Regions from separate parts of the Streptomyces sp. NPDC002499 genome, predicted to be linked through region 2. Evidence: riboswitches for the same ligand, from Rfam matches in the RefSeq annotation. Region 2 holds a riboswitch; the other holds the start of a gene.
What was found. Region 2 has a riboswitch for glycine ahead of gcvT (glycine cleavage system aminomethyltransferase GcvT). Riboswitches for the same ligand answer to the same signal wherever they lie in the genome.

Region 1 (3,396 bases), on a different contig from region 2:
GCCGGACGGGCTGGTGCTCATCGAGCCGGGGACCGAGCGGGCGATGCTCGGGCCGATGCCGGTGCGGATCCTGCCGGGGGTGGGGCCGGCGACGGGGGACCATCTGCGGCGGGCCGGGATCACCACGGTCGATGATCTGGCCGAGGCCGGGGAGGACGAGTTGGTGCGGCTGTTGGGGAAGGCGCACGGGCACGGGCTCTACGCGATGGCGTTGGCGCGTGATGATCGGCCTGTCGTCGCTGAGCGGGAGACCAAGTCGGTGTCGGTCGAGGACACGTATGACGTGGACATTCATGACCGGGTGCGGGTGGGGTTGGAGGTGCAGCGGCTGGCGGATCGGTGTGTGGGGCGGTTGCGGTCGGCGGGGTTGTCCGGGCGGACCATCGTGTTGAAGGTGCGGCGGTACGACTTCTCGACGTTGACTCGGTCCGAGACCTTGCGGGGGCCTACGGATGATCCTGGGGTGGTGCGGGAGGCTGCCTTGCGGTTGTTGGAGGCCGTGGATACGACGGGTGGGGTGCGGTTGTTGGGGGTGGGGGTGAGTGGGCTTGCCGACTTCACGCAGGAGGATCTTTTTGCGCAGGCGGCGGAAGCGGGGACGGGGGCGGCGGTTGTTGGGGGTGGGATGGGTGCGGAGTACTCGGATGTGGAGGTTGAGGTGGGGGAGCGGGTGGGGGCGGATGCGGAGGCGGTTGAGGAGCAGGTGATTGTTGCTGCTGAGCGGCGGTGGCCTTCGGGGCATGATGTGCGGCATGCCGAATTTGGGCATGGGTGGGTGCAGGGGAGTGGGCTTGGGCGGGTGACTGTGCGGTTTGAGACGCCGGGGTCTGAGCCGGGGCGGGTGCGGACGTTTCGGGTCGATGACCTGGAGTTGGAGCCGGCGGATCCGTTGCCGTTGGTTTCGGGAGGTCCCGGGGTTTCCGTGGACGGCGTTCGGATGTGACTGTCAGTCGGAGCTGAGGCGGGTGGGTCGCGCGGCCCGGCGCTGGCGGGGTGCCGCCTGCGCCCACCCGTGCCGCCCCAGCGGCACGACTGCCCGCAGGCTGAGCGGGTTTGAGGGCGGGGCGCCGCGCGCCGCCGCCTGGCGCGAGGCTGGTGGGTGGGGCCGTCTGGCTGTGGGGTGGGTGGCGCCTCAGCGGCACGACTGCCCGCAGGCTAGGCGGGTGGGGGTGGATGGTGGCGTGGGACTGCTCGCGGGCTGAGCAAGTAGTGGGTAGGTGTCGGCAGACGGTTCAGGCGTCTGCGTCCTCTGTGCCTGCCAGCTTGCCGAAGTCTCTGTCTGGGAACTCTGGTGGGGGTGCTGTGTCGAGGCCGTAGTGGTGGTAGAGCTGGAGTTCTTGTTGGGGGGAGAGGTGGCGGCCCACGCCGAAGTCGGGGGCGTCTTTGATGAGGGCGCGTTCGAAGGGGACGTGGAGGGTGCCTTCGACCAGTTCGCTGGGTTCCAGGGGGACGAAGGCGTCGCGGGAGAAGAGGCCGGTGCGTATGGCGGCCCACTCCGGCACGCCGGTCGCGTCGTCGAGGTAGATCTCGTCGATCGTGCCGATCTTGGTGCCGTTGCGGTCGAACGCCTTGCGGCCGATCAGGTTGCGTGGATCGATGTCGGTCTGCACGGGGCCTCCACGTGGTCGCGACGCACTCGTAAACACTACAAAAGAGCACATTGGTGATGGTGGCCACTCGAAGGCCCGTGCGGTGTGCCCGCTGGTAGGCTGGCAGCGGCTGCTGACCCCGTGCGGGAGAGTCCTCCAGACATCATCGGAGGCGCCGAAGGAGCAAATCCTCCCCGGAATCTCTCAGGCCCACGTACCGCACGGACGAGGTCACTCTGGAAAGCAGGGCGGGTGTCGAAGGCCTCCGCTCTCACCGACGGTGAAAGTCGGGCCCCTTCGGGATGCCCGGTGAAGCTCTCAGGTTGAGATGACAGAGGGGGAGGCCGTCGGGGTACCCGTGCCGTGGTGCCCCTCGAAGGTCGTGACCGACCAGGAGGCCTCCGCAATGACCGCCCATCGCACTCCGCTCTCCGAGCTCGAAGCGGGAATCCCGTTCGAGCAGCGCCACATCGGGCCCGACCAGGAGGCGCGGGCCAAGATGCTCGCGCAGGTCGGCTACGGCTCGCTGGACGAGCTCACCGCCGCCGCGGTGCCGGATGTGATCAAGAACGCCGATGACCTGGACCTGCCCGGTGCGCGCACCGAGGCCGAGGTGCTGGCCGAGCTGCGGTCGCTCGCCGATCAGAACCAGGTTCTCGACTCCATGGTCGGCCTCGGGTACTACGGGACCTTCACGCCGCCCGTCATCCTGCGCAACGTGATGGAGAACCCGGCCTGGTACACGGCCTACACGCCGTACCAGCCGGAGATCTCACAGGGTCGGCTGGAAGCTCTGCTCAACTTCCAGACCATGGTTGCCGACTTGACCGGGCTGCCGACCTCCGGTGCCTCGCTGCTCGACGAGGGCACGGCCGCCGCCGAGGCCGTGGCGCTGTCCCGGCGGATGGGCAAGAACAAGAAGGGTCTGTTCCTGGTCGACGCGGACGCGTTGCCGCAGACCATCGCCGTGATCCAGACGCGGGCCGAGCCGGCCGGCGTGGAGGTCGTGGTCGCCGACCTCGCCGACGGCATCCCGGCCGAGGTCGCGGAGCGGGAGATCAACGGCGTTCTCGTCCAGTACCCCGGAGCCTCCGGTGTCGTACGGGACATCAAGCCGTTGATCGAGCAGGCGCACGGGCTCGGTGCGCTCGTCACCGTCGCCGCCGATCTGCTGGCGCTGACGCTGCTGAAGTCGCCCGGTGAGCTGGGGGCGGACATCGCCGTCGGTACGACGCAGCGGTTCGGTGTGCCGATGGGCTTCGGCGGGCCGCACGCGGGCTACATGGCCGTGCACGAGAGGTTCGCGCGCAGCCTGCCCGGGCGGCTCGTGGGTGTGTCCGTGGACGCCGACGGGCACAAGGCCTACCGGCTTGCGCTGCAGACGCGTGAGCAGCACATCCGGCGGGAGAAGGCCACCAGCAACATCTGTACCGCGCAGGTGCTGCTCGCCGTCATGGCCGGTATGTACGCCGTCTACCACGGGCCCGAGGGGCTGCGGGTGATCGCGCGGCGCACCCACCGGTACGCGACGATCTTGGCCGAGGGGCTCAGGGCCGGCGGGGTCGAGGTCGTGCACGGCACCTACTTCGACACGCTCACCGTGCGCGTGGAAGGGCGGGCCGCCGAGGTCGTCGCCGCCGCGCGGGACAACGGGGTCAACCTGTACCCGGTCGACGCCGATCACGTGTCGATCGCCTGTGACGAGACGACCGCGCGGGCCCAACTGCGTGCCGTGTGGGCCGCGTTCGGGGTCGCGGGGGACGTGGACGCGCTGGACGCGGTCGCCGGGGAGACGATTCCGCAGGCG
Region 2 (3,396 bases):
CCTGGTTGGCGGAGGCACCCGAGTGCGGCTGCACGTTGGCGTACTCGGCGCCGAACAGGTCCTTGACCCGGTCGATCGCGATCTGCTCGACCACGTCGACGTGCTCGCAGCCGCCGTAGTAGCGGCGGCCCGGGTAGCCCTCGGCGTACTTGTTGGTGAGGACCGAGCCCTGGGCCTCCATGACCGCGACGGGCGCGAAGTTCTCGGAGGCGATCATCTCCAGCGTGGACTGCTGGCGGTGCAGTTCGGCGTCGACCGCGGCGGCGACGTCCGGGTCCAGCTCGTGCAGGGGCGTGTTCAGTGCGGACATGCGTCTGTGACCCCTCAGCCGGCCGTCTCGGCGGCGTACTCGTCGGCCGACAGCAGGTCGGCGGGCTCCTCGGTGTAGCGGACCTTGAAGAGCCAACCGCCCTCGAAGGGGGCCGAGTTCACCAGCGACGGGTCGTTCACCACGTCCTCGTTGATCTCGGTGACCTCGCCGCTGACCGGCGAGTACAGGTCGCTGACCGACTTGGTCGACTCCAGCTCGCCGCAGGTCTCGCCCGCGGTCACCTCGGAGCCGACGTCAGGGAGCTGGGCGTAGACGACGTCACCGAGCGCGTTGGCCGCGAACTCGGTGATGCCGACCGTCGCGACGCCGTCCACGGCGGCCGACAGCCACTCGTGCTCCTTGCTGTAGCGCAGCTGCTGGGGATTGCTCATGGCCTGGATTCTCCTGTACGCGGGGGAGTGTGGGTGAAGGGTGAAGAGGTGCGGGGGAGCACTGCGGAAAGTGTTACTTCCGGCGCTTGTAGAACGGCAGCGCCACGACCTCGTACGGCTCGTGGCTGCCCCGGATGTCCACGCCGACCCCGGCCGTGCCGGGCGCCGCGTGGGCCGCGTCGACGTAGGCCATCGCGATCGGCTTCCCCAGCGTGGGGGAGGGGGCGCCGGAGGTGACCTCGCCGATCACCTGGCCGTCGGCGACGACCGGGTAACCGGCACGCGGCACCCGTCGGCCCTCGGCGACCAGGCCGACCAGGACGCGCGGCGCGTCGTGGTTGAGGTTCTCGAGGGCCTCGCGCAGCGCCTGGCGCCCCACGAAGTCGCCCTCCTTCTCGAACTTCACCACCCGGCCGAGCCCGGCGTCGAAGGGGGTGAGCGAGGCGCTCAGCTCATGCCCGTACAGCGGCATGCCCGCCTCCAGGCGCAGCGTGTCCCGGCAGGACAGACCGCAGGGGATCAGGCCGACGCCCTCGCCCGCCTTGGTCAGCGCCTGCCACAGCTCGACCGCGTGCTCCGGCTTCACGAACAGCTCGAAGCCGTCCTCGCCGGTGTAGCCGGTGCGGGCGATGAGGGCGGGGACACCGGCGACCGTGCCGGGCAGACCGGCGTAGTACTTCAGGCCGTCGAGGTCGGCGTCCGTGAGGGACTTGAGGATGCCGGGGGACTCCGGCCCCTGGACGGCGATCAGCGCGTAGGCGTCCCGGTCGTCGCGCACCTCGGCGTCGAATCCGGCCGAACGTTCCGTCAGCGCGTCGAGCACGACCTGGGCGTTGGAGGCGTTGGCGACGACCATGAACTCGGTCTCCGCGAGGCGGTAGACGATCAGGTCGTCCAGGATGCCGCCGTCGGCCCGGCAGATCATGGTGTAGCGGGCGCGGCCGACGCCGACGGAGGCGATGTTGCCGACGAGGGCGAAGTTCAGGAGCCGGTCCGCCTCCGGGCCGGTGACGGTGATCTCACCCATGTGGGAGAGGTCGAAGAGCCCGGCCTTCGTGCGTACGGCGAGGTGCTCGTCGCGCTCGGAGCCGTAGCGCAACGGCATGTCCCAGCCGGCGAAGTCGGTCATGGTCGCGCCCAGCGAGCGATGCAGGGCATCGAGCGCGGTGTGACGGGGTTCGGTGCTGCTCATCGGACGTGAGTCTCCCAAGGCATGACGGCGAGGTCGTTCCTCCCCATCTGTCATCGGAACCTGAGAGGTTCGTCATGACCGCACGGGACATGACTTGCACCTTGGGTGGGGCCACCGGCAACACCGGGGACCCGCTTTTCAGATGTGCCTCGCCCGCGCGGTAACGGGGCCTGAGAGATTCAAGGGAGGGACTTGCTCCTTCGGCGCCCCAGGTGACCGGGGACTCTCCCGCGCGGATTCAAACGGCCGGTATGCAGTTGGCGCGCACATCATCGCACAGGCTCTGTAACAGGCTTGTGGCCGGAACCGAACGGAACCGGGAGACACCGTGGATTACCTTCTCTTTACATTCGGTGGGGAGAAGCTTTCCTGACCCGGCAGGGAGGACGATCACGGTGACAAGGACCACGGCGTACGCGGCGACCTCGGCCGTCGCGCTGCCCCAGCAGGCCCCGGCACCCGCCCGCGAGCGCTGCGCCGAGCGGCCGGCCCCGGTCGTCCGCGACCTGCGCGACCGCTCGGGCCGCAGCCCGCACGCCCTGCTCTTCGGCCCCCGCGACCTGGTGGTGATCACCGGCCTGCCCGGCAGCGGCAAGTCCACGCTGATGCGGCGCGCGGTCAAGGGCATCCGCATCGACTCCCAGGACGCCCGCGACCGCTGGGACACCCGGGCGTCCCGCTTCCTGCCGTACGCCGTCTACCGCCCCCTGGTCCGCCTCGCCCACTACGCCGGTCTCGGCCGCGCCCTGCGCGCCGGCGCCGGCGTCGTCGTGCACGACTGCGGCACCCAGGCCTGGGTGCGCGGCTGGCTGGCCCGCGAGGCCCGGCGCCGCGGCGGCATCCTGCACCTGGTCCTGCTCGACGTGCCCCCGCGCACCGCCCTGGCGGGCCAGCGCGACCGCGGCCGGGGTGTCTCCCGCTACGCCTTCCTGCGCCACCGCACGGCGGCCGGCCGGCTGATCCGCTCCGTGGAGCGCGGCGACCTGCCCGAGGGCGTCGGCTCGGCGGTGCTCCTGGACCGGGACGCGGCGGACGTGCTGCGCAGGATCGGATTCACGGGCTGAGGTGCCGCCGCCGATGGGCCGCCGTCGAGCCGCGCCGCCTCGGGGCCGCCGCGCTCGTCGAGCCGTGCCGAGGCGGCAGTGGCCCGCGGCGGGCGGTGCCCGGACCGGTCTCGCGCCGGGACCCTCCGGTCCGGCCGTCGTCCCGGCCCGTGCGTTCCGCGGACGGTGCGCCGGGCGAGATCGGCCGCACGAGCCCACCGCCAGGGGCCCCGTACCCGTTAGCCTTTGCTGCCACAGCGGTACTTCACAGCAGGCGGTCGGACAGATGGACTTCCCAGCGGATCTCCCCGCGGAGTTTCCCATGCAGGCGCACCCCCATCCGCACGGCGGATGGCCCGGCAACGAGCTGGAGGAGGTGCTGTCGGCGTCCCTCGGCGTGCCCATGGCGGGCGGCCGGATCGTCGAGGTGCTCAGCCGCAGCTTCCTCTGGATCCCGCT

Region 1: linked by a shared signal. The riboswitch ahead of gcvP (aminomethyl-transferring glycine dehydrogenase) and the one ahead of gcvT (glycine cleavage system aminomethyltransferase GcvT) in region 2 are both predicted to bind glycine.

Annotation. Positions count from the first base shown of each region.
Region 1 is NZ_JBSFXO010000012.1:9,361-12,756, forward strand. Features, by position in the region: gene ACWD5F_RS31570 (DNA polymerase IV) at 1-943, shown strand, start outside; gene ACWD5F_RS31575 (PRC-barrel domain-containing protein) at 1,233-1,610, opposite strand; glycine riboswitch at 1,724-1,819, shown strand; gene gcvP (aminomethyl-transferring glycine dehydrogenase) at 1,996-3,396, shown strand, end outside.
Region 2 is NZ_JBSFXO010000013.1:48,994-52,389, forward strand. Features, by position in the region: gene glyA (serine hydroxymethyltransferase) at 1-310, opposite strand, end outside; gene gcvH (glycine cleavage system protein GcvH) at 325-702, opposite strand; gene gcvT (glycine cleavage system aminomethyltransferase GcvT) at 776-1,894, opposite strand; glycine riboswitch at 1,932-2,042, opposite strand; glycine riboswitch at 2,043-2,135, opposite strand; gene ACWD5F_RS33605 (AAA family ATPase) at 2,284-2,958, shown strand; gene ACWD5F_RS33610 (enhanced serine sensitivity protein SseB) at 3,224-3,396, shown strand, end outside.